2 regions of the Staphylococcus sp. GW823-FHT05F06 genome follow, and region 1 is predicted to be linked to the other one. Evidence: predicted binding sites of a transcription regulator. Region 1 holds the regulator's gene; the other holds the start of a gene.
What was found. Region 1 encodes LexA, which represses DNA repair genes until DNA is damaged. Its sites were predicted from a motif close to CGAACATATGTTCG; they were not measured.

Region 1 (6,769 bases):
ACAAATCAAGACGAAACATATGAAAACTTTAAATAATCTAAAATTCTTAGATTGCTTACCACTGAATTATATGATACAATCTTAAATCGTAAGAATTCCTAACAACATTAGAAAGGGTGTTTAACGTGCGCGTAAATATTACATTAGCTTGCACAGAGTGTGGCGATCGTAACTATATTACTACTAAAAATAAACGTAATAATCCTGAACGCATTGAAATGAAAAAATATTGTCCAAGATTAAATAAATATACGTTACATCGTGAAACAAAATAATTACTTATCTTTCAAATACGACAATTTGAAACGAAAACTCTCCTTAACTCATAGGGGAGTTTTTTTTATAGTTTGTACTTAGAAGAATTTTCACTTGTATATTTTGAAATATATGTTATTCTATAAAACGTAATTATTACGATTTGTAGAAAGAGGTTATAATATATGGCGAAGAAATCTAAAATAGCAAAAGAACAAAAAAGACAAGAATTAGTAAATAAATATTACGAGTTACGTAAAGAATTAAAAGCAAAAGGGGACTATGAAGCATTAAGAAAGTTGCCAAGAGATTCATCTCCAACTAGATTAACTAGAAGATGTAAAGTAACTGGTAGACCTAGAGGTGTGTTACGTAAATTTGAAATGTCTAGAATTGCATTTAGAGAACATGCGCATAAAGGTCAAATTCCAGGTGTAAAAAAATCTAGTTGGTAAAAATTTACTACTTAGGTCCATTTACAATAGAAGAAAAACAATGTACATTTAAAAAGGATGAATAATATGAATGATTTTTACAAAATTAAAGGTATTATTCGTATTTTCATTAAACATTTTGAAGATTAATTCTATTGTAAGGGGTTAAAAAAGATGAAAATTTTTGATTATGAAGATATACAATTAATTCCCAATAAATGTATTGTTGAAAGCAGATCTGAGTGTAATACTTCGGTTAAATTTGGGCCTCGTACTTTTAAATTGCCAGTTGTTCCAGCAAATATGCAAACAGTCATGAATGAAGAACTTGCACAATGGTTTGCAGAAAACGATTATTTTTATATCATGCATAGATTTAATGAAGAAAATAGAATTCCATTTATAAAAAAAATGCATCATGCAGGGTTATTTGCTTCTATTTCTGTTGGAGTTAAAGAAAACGAATTTAATTTTATTGAAAAATTAGCTTCTTCATCGCTCATACCAGAATATATAACAATTGATATTGCTCATGGTCACTCAAATTCAGTTATAAATATGATTAAGCATATAAAAAAACATTTACCAAATAGTTTTGTGATAGCTGGTAATGTTGGGACGCCTGAAGGAGTAAGAGAACTTGAGAATGCCGGTGCAGATGCTACAAAAGTAGGTATTGGTCCAGGAAGAGTATGTATTACTAAAATTAAAACTGGATTTGGTACAGGAGGTTGGCAACTTTCTGCGTTAAATCTTTGTAATAAGGCAGCTAGAAAACCTATTATTGCAGATGGAGGGTTAAGAACCCACGGTGATATAGCCAAATCAATTCGTTTTGGTGCCACTATGGTAATGATTGGCTCTTTATTTGCTGCCCACGAGGAATCACCGGGTGAAACCGTCGAGCTAGATGGCAAAAAATATAAAGAATATTTTGGTAGTGCCTCAGAATATCAAAAAGGTGAACATAAGAACGTTGAAGGTAAAAAAATGTTTGTAGAACACAAAGGATCTCTTAAAGATACCCTTACTGAAATGGAACAAGATTTACAGAGTTCAATTTCATATGCAGGAGGAAAGGACTTGAAGTCATTAAGAACAGTTGATTACGTCATAGTAAGAAATTCAATCTTTAATGGTGATAGAGATTAGTAAAAAGTAGTAGGTGAATACAATTAAAAGATTTCTTTTATTGATTACAGTTTTACTTTGCATCGTTATTTTTACGCCAGTCAAAGAAACTACTTTTATGATTAAAGCTCAAAATGATATACGTCATCAAATTAATCGATGGATTGATTCTGATTCAAATGACGATAATACTCAATTAGCGATTCCTAAAAAGCAAGAATTTGCAATCAACAATATACAGATGAATATGACTAAAAAAGATGTTGAAGCACAATTGGGACAACATAAGCGTATGACTTCGAGTGTGTATGGCACAAATTGGTACACATATTATTCAAATGATTATAATCAATTTTTGATGGTGAGTTATATTAACAATCATGTTAATGCACTGTATACAAATCAAAATCTTATTTCATCAAAATCTCAAATTAAGTATGATACTCCTAAAGATGTTGTTAGGGAAAGATATGGGCCCCCGATTCAAGTTATAAAAAAAGGGAAAGTTGGTTTTGATGTAAAAAGTAATGAATATGATGTTTTCCATAAAGACCATATTTATACCACAGTATTTTATGATAAGCACAGAGATAATGGTGTGAAGTCATTATTACAAGTTAGTGAGAAAATGGAAAATCGATTAAGATATCAATATGGGAAACCATCTAAATTACTTGCAAAGAGTTTTGAGTTGCAAAATTTTGACATTGTCAATGCTGAAAGAAAACAGCATGGCTTAAAAACATTAGATTATTCTAAGGATGTTTCTCATACTGCGCGTAAGCATAGTGTTGACATGGTTAAGCATAATTATTTTGACCATGTAAATCAAAAGAAACTTTCTCCTTTTGATAGATTAAAAAAAGATGGAATAGAATTTAATGCTGCTGGAGAAAACTTAGCATATGGACAATTGAATAGTATCTATGCACATGAAGGTTTGATGAATTCATTGGGGCATAGAAAGAATATTTTAAACACCCATTTTGATTATTTGGGCGTAGGTGTATATTTCAATGATCGAAGACAACCCTTTTGGACCGAAAATTATACAAGTTAAATGTTTATATATATGACTTATGGGTAAATATAGTCCGTAAGGATGTAGATAAATATGAAGCAAAAAAATAAAAAACAAACTGATATACTTGAAAAAGTGAAAGAAATATTAGATAAGAAAAAAAAACAAAATCGGTTGGTCAGAAGTTGTATTGAATTTTTCTCTCGCAACAGGTGTGGTTTAGAGTGAAAAAATTGATAAAAGCGTTATCTTAACACTAACACTGGCATCGAAATTAATATATTAAATAACCCTAGGACATCAGTTGCTGTCCTAGGGTATTTGTTTTTTAAACCATATAAAAAATATAAGGAGGCCTACACTTAAAAATAAGATATTGATTATAAATTTATTACATTTCTCTATATAATCCTATTACTTTACCTACTACAATGACATTATCTAAGTAAATAGGCTCCATAGTACTATTTTCAGGTTGTAGTCTATAACGATTTTTTTCTTTATAGAAGCGTTTAACAGTAGCTTCTTCATCTTCAGTCATAGCTACTATAATATCACCATTTTCAGCAATAGTTTGACTTCGTACAATTACTTTGTCGCCATCTAATATTCCAGCTTCAATCATACTTTCCCCAACTACATTTAAAATAAATATATCGCTGTTATGTGTTGAAGTTAAGTGCTCTGGTAGTGGAAAATATTCTTCTATATTTTCTACAGCTGTAATTGGAACGCCGGCTGTAACTTTACCGATAACCGGAACATGTATTGTTTCCTCTACATTTACCTCATCTAATTGTTCACTAACTATCTCGATAGCTCTAGGTTTAGTAGGATCTCTTCTTATATATCCTTTTTCTTCTAATCTAGATAAATGTCCATGTACTGTAGAACTTGAAGCTAAACCGACAGCTTCGCCAATTTCTCGAACACTTGGTGGATAACCTTTTGTTTGAACAATTTTCTTAATATAATCATATATTTCACTTTGTCGCTTAGTGAGTTCTCTCATAAATAGGCACTCCTTATTGTTGTTTGAGATTATTATATCATTAATTACATTTTCTAACAAACATTTGTTCGTAATGTTGTTGACACAGAATTTATGTTCTGATAAATTACTTATACAAACAAATGTTCTAGGAGTGATATTGGATGATTTTAAAATACAAATATAAATTTTTAACATATATGACAATAGTAATAGTATCTTGTATTATTTTTTCAACTTTCTTTTTAAGCGTTAACCAAGGTGCTCAATCAGAACAAACGTACGAAATGACTGACCACAAGATTCATCAACATAATCAACAAGGAACTACTCAAAACTATAAAGACAAACAAAATAGCGAACAGAATGATCAGTCTGTGTTCGCATTAGTTAATTAACTTTCATATTATCTACTGTAAAATGAGCGTAACAATTTGGTTATGCTTATTTTTTTGATATATTCTACTCAAGTAATAAGTATTATTAAAACTAACAGAATATTTGTTAATTATTATGATAGCAATAATAAAATTTAATGCATTAAGAAAGAGGTTTCAAATGAGTAAAGAAAATTTAAATATTGATAGAATAAATGAATTAGCCAGAAAAAAGAAAGAACATGGCTTAACCAATGAAGAGGCTAAAGAACAGACTAAATTAAGAAGACAGTATTTAGAAGAATTTAGAAAAGGGTTTAAGCAACAGATAGAAAATACTAAGGTCATTGACCCTGAAGGAAATGATGTGACACCTGAAAAGTTAAAAAAGATACAAGAAGAGAAACACAATAAATAAAACAATAGAGCTCGACCCATCATTGATATATAAGTTGAAAATTTTCGTAGTCATTGATGATTTACTTAGAAATAATTTATTTTTAATTAACTTTTAGGGAGTTAAACTACGTATATAGTTTGAATCCAGTTATATCCTTAGATCTAATTTATCTGATTTTTCTTTATCATTTTAAAATAAAATAAGTTATAATTAAAAATAGATATTAATTGTAGAAGGGAAGACACAACGATGTTTAATGAAAAAGATCAATTAGCTATAGATACGATACGTGCTTTAAGCATTGATGCAATCGAAAAAGCAAATTCAGGACACCCTGGATTACCTATGGGAGCAGCACCTATGGCGTATACTTTATGGACGCGCCACCTTAATTTTAACCCTCAATCTAAAGATTTTTTTAATAGAGATAGATTTATTCTATCAGCAGGTCATGGTTCGGCTTTATTGTATAGCTTATTACATGTCTCTGGTAGTTTAGAACTTGAAGAACTTAAACAATTTAGACAATGGGGTTCGAAGACGCCTGGACATCCAGAATATAGACATACTGATGGCGTAGAAGTTACTACTGGTCCATTAGGTCAAGGTTTTGCCATGTCTGTAGGGATGGCGTTAGCAGAAAGTCATTTAGCAGGTAAATTTAATAAGGACCAATTTGATATAGTTAATCATTACACTTATGTATTAGCGTCAGATGGTGACTTAATGGAAGGTATCTCACATGAAGCTGCATCTTTTGCAGGTCATAATCAGTTAGATAAATTAATTGTCCTTTATGATTCAAATGATATATCTTTAGATGGAGATTTAGATAAATCATTTTCTGAAGATACAAAACAGCGTTTCGAAGCCTATGGTTGGAACTATATTCTAGTTGAAAATGGTAACGATTTAGATGAGATTGATAATGCAATCACTCAAGCTAAATCACAACAAGGACCTACTATTATCGAAGTTAAAACTATTATCGGTTTTGGTTCTCCTAATAAAGCTGGTTCAAATGGAGTTCATGGTGCCCCACTTGGTGAAGAAGAACGTGCACTTACATTTAAAGAATATGGATTAGATCCTGAAAAACGTTTTAATGTTCCTGAAGATGTATACGAAATATTTAAATCAACAATGTTAAAACGTGCAAATGAAAATGAAGAGGCTTGGAATAATATGCTTAAAAATTATAGTGAAGCCTATCCGGAATTAGCTGAAGAATTTAAATTAGCAATGAGTGGTAAGTTACCAAATAATTACGCTGATGCCTTACCAGAATATGATTTAAATCACAGTGGTGCTTCTAGAGCTGATTCAGGAGAAATAATTCAAAAATTAAGCGAGTTTGTACCTTCATTCTTTGGTGGATCAGCAGACTTAGCAGGTTCAAATAAATCTAACGTTAAAGAAGCTAAAGATTATAATAAAGATACTCCAGAAGGTAAAAACGTATGGTTTGGTGTACGTGAATTTGCAATGGGAGCAGCAATAAACGGCATGGCAGCACATGGTGGACTTCATCCATATGCAGCAACATTCTTTGTATTCAGTGATTACCTAAAACCAGCTTTACGATTATCATCAATCATGGGACTCAATTCAACGTTCATCTTTACTCATGATTCAATTGCTGTAGGTGAAGATGGCCCTACACACGAACCTATTGAACAATTAGCAGGTCTTCGTGCTATTCCTAACATGAATGTTATTCGTCCAGCTGATGGTAATGAAACACGTGTAGCTTGGGAAGTTGCACTTGAATCAGAACACACACCAACATCATTAGTGTTAACTCGTCAAAATTTACCAACTTTGGATGTTGATAAACAAACAGTTGAAAATGGTGTGAGAAAAGGCGCATATATTGTTTTTGAAACAGAACAACAACTTGAATATTTATTATTGGCATCTGGATCAGAAGTTAATTTAGCTGTAGAAGCCGCAAAAGAATTAGAGCAACAAGGTAAAGGTGTACGAGTTATTTCTATGCCAAACTGGTACGCATTTGAACAACAATCTTCTGAATATAAAGAATCAATTTTACCTTCTGATGTTACTAAACGTATAGCTATCGAAATGGCATCACCACTTGGTTGGCATAAATATGTTGGAATTGAAGGTAAAGTCATTGGTATAAATAGTTTTGGCGCT
Region 2 (6,769 bases), on a different contig from region 1:
TCGTCTTCTGATCAATAGATATTGCTGGTGACAAACCTTCAATGGTATCTACATCAGGTTTGTCCATTTGTCCTAAAAATTGTCGCGCATATGCACTTAACGATTCCACATAACGTCGTTGACCTTCAGCATAAATAGTATCGAACGCTAACGAAGACTTACCTGAACCTGAAAGTCCAGTCATGACAATCAACTTGTTTTTAGGTAATTCAATATCTACTCCTTTTAAATTATGTGCTCGTGCACCTTTTACTACAATTGACGGTCCTTTCATTTAATCGTCACCCTTCTGCTTTTAATTCAAATAACATATCTCTTAACTCTGTTGCTTTTTCGAAATCTAAATCTTTGGCTGCTTTTTTCATTTCTTTTTCTATATTTTCTATTGTTTTTTGACGTTCTTTCTTTGTCATTTTCTTAGGTAATTCAGTTTGTTGTTGTTGATTTGTCTCATCGCTCTCCACAGTAGCACTAATGACGTCGTGAATCTTTTTGTTAATTGTTTTCGGCGTGATGCCATGTTCTTTGTTATGAGCAATTTGTATTTCTCTACGTCTTTGTGTTTCATCTATTGCATATTGCATAGAATCTGTAATTTTATCCGCATACATAATGACTTCTCCTTTGTCATTACGTGCTGCTCGCCCAATAGTTTGAATAAGAGATCTATCAGAACGTAAGAAGCCTTCCTTATCTGCATCTAAAATTACAACTAAAGATACTTCAGGTATATCTATACCCTCTCTCAGCAGATTGATCCCAACTATTGCGTCGTAAGTACCCATACGTAAGTCTCGAATAATTTCTATTCGTTCTAATGTTTTAATTTCTGAGTGTAAATAATTAACTTTAATCCCCGCTTCTTTCATATATGTAGTTAAATCTTCACTCATTTTTTTAGTAAGTGTTGTCACAAGTACACGTTCATCTTTGTCAACGCGATCTTGGATTTCACTTAAAAGATCATCGATTTGATTCTCAGTTGGACGCACATCAATTTTAGGATCAAGTAAACCAGTAGGTCGTATAATTTGTTCAACCATTTCATCTGTATGTTCTAACTCATATGGGCCTGGTGTAGCTGAAACATAAACAAGTTGTTTTGTTTTTTCTTCAAATTCTTCAAATTTTAATGGTCGGTTATCCAACGCACTTGGCAAACGAAATCCATGGTCTATTAATACTTGTTTACGAGCTCTATCCCCATTGTACATACCACGAATTTGAGGTAACGTAACGTGAGACTCATCAATCATGACAAGCCAATCATCTCCAAAATAATCAAGCAATGTATATGGTGTTGAACCTAATGGTCTTAAAGTTAAGTGAACAGAATAATTTTCAATACCTGAACAAAAGCCCATTTCTCTCATCATTTCTAAATCGTAGTTAGTACGTTGTTCTAACCTTTGAGCTTCTAATAATTTATTCTCATCACGTAATTCTTTTAGTCTCTCTTCTAATTCTTTTTCTATACGTTCAATAGCTACTTTCATTTTCTCTTCACGAGTAACGAAGTGTGAAGCAGGGAAAATTGTAAAATGTTCACGTTCTCGAATTACTTCACCAGTTAAATAGTTAACTTCTCTGATGCGATCAATTTCATCTCCAAAAAATTCTACGCGAATACACATTTCTTCTCTAGAAGCTGGGAATATTTCAACAACATCTCCACGCACTCTAAATGTACCACGTTGAAAATCTATGTCATTACGTGAGTATTGTACATCAACTAACTTTCTCAACAATTCGCTTCGTTCCATCTCCATACCAACACGTACACTAACAACCAAATTTTTATATTCTTCCGGATTACCTAAACCATAGATACAACTAACACTTGCGATAATAATGACATCATCACGTTCAAATAAAGAACTTGTAGCAGAATGTCGTAGTTGGTCAATTTCATCGTTAATGGAGGCGTCTTTTTCAATAAAAGTATCTGTTGAAGGCACGTATGCTTCAGGTTGATAGTAGTCGTAATAACTAACGAAATATTCAACTCTATTTTCTGGGAAAAATTCTTTAAATTCACTATATAGTTGACCTGCTAATGTCTTGTTATGTGCAATAATAAGTGTAGGTTTACCAACCTCTTTAATTACGTTACTCATAGTAAAAGTTTTACCTGTCCCAGTTGCACCTAATAAGGTTTGATGACGTTTCCTTTCATTTACGCCATCCACAATTTTTTGTATCGCTTGTGGCTGATCACCTTGTGGCTCAAATTCAGACTTTAACTTAAATGGAACATGTTCTACCATTCCAAAATACGCCTCCTAATATTGTTATCATTTATAAAGATTTTACACATCTCAAATCAATTACTTTTTCATGAATATCATTTTCTATTTTAACAAATTCTATAAGAACAATACAAACATTTGTTCGCTTGTGAAATATAACATTTATAATGCTTATTCTAAAACAAGAGCTCTAAGATGATTTCTTATGTAAGAAATTGTCTTAGAGCTTTATTTATCAGTAATGTATGATGTGCGATGTTTTTCTTAAACGTACAATCAAATACATATTATATACACACTGTACTTTAAAATCTTTCGCTTTTATATTCACAATGTATCAATTATTATGTTCTAGCTATTAAAATATTTACTATTTAATATTTAGTTATTAATGTTTACACCATGGATTACTTAATATTCAAAATACTATAAACATCAATTTAAAGTAAAAAATGAGCAATAATGATGATTCAACAATTTTAAAATAAAATTATAATCACTATTATTACAATTTAATGTAATAATAAATCAAAAAAACAAATACTTCAAAATTTTTGTTTGAACAAACGCATTCTTAAGAATCATTTTGGTTCTTATGAAATTCAAGTTGATCAATTATTAAATAACCAGCTAATAAACTTGTCACATCTATAAAAATAATCCATTCGTTGTGAAAGAATCCTTTATAAACTGATGCCCCTATTATTACCAGTGTGACTAATGTACCAATCCATTTACTTCTAGTCACCACACTAAACAGCACAACTAATATACAAGGAAAGAAGGCCGCACAAACATACCAAATCATTATCGTCACCCATTTCTTCTGTTTAGAATTGACATTGTTGTTTCACGTAATTCAGTTCGAGGAATAAAGTTTTCTGTGAGCATTTCAGGTATAACATTTTCAATAAAATTTTTTACAGATTCTAAGTGATCAAATTGTATAATAGTTTCTAAACTCATTTCATATATTTCAAAAAATAGTGACTCAGGATTACGTTTTTGTATTTCTCCAAATGTTTCATACAATAAATCAATTTTATCAGCAACAGATAGAATTTGACCTTCTAGAGAATCATCTTTACCTTCTTGTAAACGTTCACGATACACGTGCTGATATTGTGTTGGTATCTCCTCTTTGATAAACGTATCGACCATTTCTTCTTCAACTTGGGAGAATAAATGTTTTAATTCCTTACTTGCGTATTTTACCGGTGTTTTGATATCACCTGTAAACACTTCAGCAAAGTCGTGGTTGAGTGACTTTTCATAAAGACTCTTCCAATCGATTTTATTTCCATGATATTCTTCGACAGTAGCCATATATTGCGCAATTTTAGTTACTTTAAAAGAATGAGCTGCGACATTGTGTTCAAAATATTTAAATTTACCTGGTAATCTTATTAATTTTTCTAAATCTGATAGTCTTTTAAAATATTGATGCATTCCCATAATAAGACACCTCCTTAATATTAAAATTAGTCTATATTCTTATTGTTATTATATCAATCAATATTATTATTGAAAGTAAATTATCATGTAAATCATTTCTATTTTATTACAAAAGAAAAAGTAGAATAATGAATTCATTTTGAACTCACTATTCTACTCTAATACGTAATTTATGGGTAAAACATGTTGATATATATGGAGGTGTTGTTCAACCAACATGATTTTCAATTTAATTGTCTAGAACGTTTATATAACATAAGAGACAATTATACGCGCAGTTCATTCACACTTTGAATATAAATAGCCATTTAGTGAATGTAATTATATGAATTAGGGTTGCTAATAGTTCTGTAAGATTTTACGTTAACGCCACCATTCCAGTTCATTTCCGAAACAGTTACAGAACCATTAGAATTGATTGATTCAACAACGCCAACATGTCCATAAGCACCAGCCCCATTTTGACCCGGACCACTTTGGAATACAGCACCAACCTCAGGTGTGTGATCTACATTAAAGCCAGCCTGATTAGCTGAATATGCCCAGTTACTAGCGTTGCCCCATAGACTTCCAATTGGTTTCCCTAGCTCAGCTCGACGATCGAATGCATAATAAGTACATTGACCAGTAGTGTATAAATTACCTGAGTTAGATACACTTCTTAAACCATCATAGGCGTTTGACACAGAGTATGTATCAGTTGATTCACTATCATAATTATCATAAGTAGTGTTGGATGTATCAGTTGATACATTATTATATCCTACTGGAATGTAGTTAGTTTCATAATTTACTAATGTGTTTGTGTTATTAAATTGTTCAAATGCAGTTTCAGATACTACAATTTCATCTCCCGGAAAAATAAGAGGTTCTACACCAGGATTTAATGCATAAAGCTCTTCTAAAGAAAGATTATGTTCTAAAGCAATTTTATATAAACTATCTCCAGGTTTTACAATGTAAATACCTAAGTTTGATTGATTTGTAATTACATCACCCGTTGCATATGTGTCTAGTTGCGACGTCTCAGATTCTTGTGCGTTAGCTGCAGTGTTGATTGCAATAAAAGCTGCAATCGAACTTAACGTTACAGTTAGCGTTTTTTTCATCTAGTTGTCATTCCTTTGCTAGTTGATTATTAATTCACAAATTTAATATAGCACAATCAAATGAAGCTAAGGGTATTGTTATATTGATGTAATATAATAGTTAACAAGTGTATTTTTACATCTAGAGGTGATTATCTACTCCACTAGTTCCTAACCTTATGATGTACAGGTCAAATTAAAGTCATTCTCGTATAAGATTGAATTTACTACGGTAACATTAGAAAATGCAGACTACATATAAAGTAAATATAACTTTAAAAATTAACTCCCTATTCTGTCTGCTTAATGAAAAATACGCATAATCATTGATAAATCAAATAATGATTATGCGTATATCAATTATACGTCTCGACTATCCATTTCTTTTCTTAAATAAGCTTCTATGAATGGGCCTATTTCTCCATCCATAACAGCGTCTACTTTACCAGTTTCTTCATTCGTACGATGATCTTTAATCATTGAATATGGATGAAAGACGTAAGAACGAATCTGACTTCCCCATCCAATGTCTTTTTGTTCGCCTCGAATTTCAGCCATTTCTTGCTCTTGCTCTTCTAACTTTAATTGATAAAGTTTGGACTTCAACATTTTCATTGCAGCTTCTCTATTTTTTATTTGAGATCGTTCATTTTGGTTGTTGACTACAATACCTGTAGGGTGATGTGTAATTCTAATTGCAGACTCAGTTTTGTTAATATGTTGTCCACCAGCGCCTGAAGCTCTAAAAGTATCCACTGTGATATCATCTGGGTTAATCTCGATTTCAATTTCATCATTATTAAAATCAGGAATAACATCACATGATGCAAAAGAAGTATGGCGTCTACCAGATGAATCGAAAGGTGAAATTCTAACTAAACGATGAACACCTTTTTCTGCCTTTAAATAACCATAAGCATTATGTCCTTTAATAAGTAATGTGACACTTTTAACGCCTGCTTCATCTCCTGGAAGATAATCAACCGTTTCAACTTTAAAGCCATTTTGTTCACAGTAACGTTGATACATCCTAAGAAGCATACTTACCCAATCTTGTGATTCTGTACCGCCAGCACCGGGATGAAGCTCTAATATAGCATTATTTGCATCATGTGGTCCGTCGAGGAGTAATTGTAACTCATATTGATCAATTTGTTCTTCAAATTGCTGAACTTCCTCTTCTAATTCTATCTTCATATCCTCATCATATTCTTCTTGTAATAACTCTCTCGTCGCACTCATATCATCGACAGCATTTGTCAGTTGATAATACCCATTTACTATAGATTTTAGTGCATTGTTCTTATCAATGATATCTTGTGCTTTAGTTTGATCATTCCAAAAATCAGGATCAGTCATCATTTCTTCATACTCTTGTATGTTCGTCTCTTTATTTTCTAAGTCAAAGAGACCCCCTAATTTGATTTAAGTGATTTTGATATTCTTCTAAATTTCTTTTAATCTCAGATAGTTCCATTCATCTTCTCTCCTATTTAATCATTCTATGTCATAATATTTATATCATACAGTATATGCCTATTTTTTAAAAATAAACGGCCATTCCATCGCTATATCATATTACTAAGCATTTAACTTACAAGCGATGTAAATAAAGGCTGAGTCATTCATAATTTGATATGCCTCAGCCTTTATATTTAAACTATTTTATTGATTACGCTTTCCCATGACAATTTTTATATTTTTTACCACTACCACATGGGCATGGATCATTTCTACCTACCTGATCACCTTTTACAATCGGTTGGGGCTTTGCTTTTTCTTTGCCATCTTCAGCAGTTACATGTTTTGCTTCACCAAAGCTTTTAGATTTTTCACGTTCTACATCATCTTCAAACTGAACCACTGATTTCAAGATATACTTACATGTATCTTCCTCGATATTTTGCATCATGATATCAAATAATTCATGACCTTCATTTTGATAATCACGAAGTGGATTTTGTTGTGCATATGAAC

Region 2: the regulator LexA is predicted to act here: its motif matches at 2,381-2,394, upstream of uvrB (excinuclease ABC subunit UvrB).

The regions. Positions count from the first base shown of each region.
Region 1 is NZ_JBXAHW010000001.1:105,500-112,268, reverse strand. Features, by position in the region: gene AC1Q7N_RS00535 (catalase) at 1-36, shown strand, start outside; gene rpmG (50S ribosomal protein L33) at 126-275, shown strand; gene rpsN (30S ribosomal protein S14) at 441-710, shown strand; gene guaC (GMP reductase) at 864-1,841, shown strand; gene AC1Q7N_RS00515 (CAP domain-containing protein) at 1,855-2,880, shown strand; gene AC1Q7N_RS00510 (hypothetical protein) at 2,935-3,069, shown strand; gene lexA (transcriptional repressor LexA) at 3,233-3,853, opposite strand; gene sosA (DNA damage-induced cell division inhibitor SosA) at 3,997-4,230, shown strand; gene AC1Q7N_RS00495 (DUF896 domain-containing protein) at 4,391-4,627, shown strand; gene tkt (transketolase) at 4,859-6,769, shown strand, end outside.
Region 2 is NZ_JBXAHW010000009.1:43,356-50,124, reverse strand. Features, by position in the region: gene uvrA (excinuclease ABC subunit UvrA) at 1-274, opposite strand, end outside; gene uvrB (excinuclease ABC subunit UvrB) at 282-2,267, opposite strand; gene AC1Q7N_RS07300 (CsbA family protein) at 2,824-3,057, opposite strand; gene AC1Q7N_RS07295 (YfbR-like 5'-deoxynucleotidase) at 3,063-3,704, opposite strand; partial or broken gene AC1Q7N_RS07290 (COG3942 and LysM peptidoglycan-binding domain-containing protein) at 4,013-4,666, opposite strand; one part of gene prfB (peptide chain release factor 2) at 5,153-6,196, opposite strand; one part of gene prfB (peptide chain release factor 2) at 6,198-6,269, opposite strand; gene secA (preprotein translocase subunit SecA) at 6,465-6,769, opposite strand, start outside.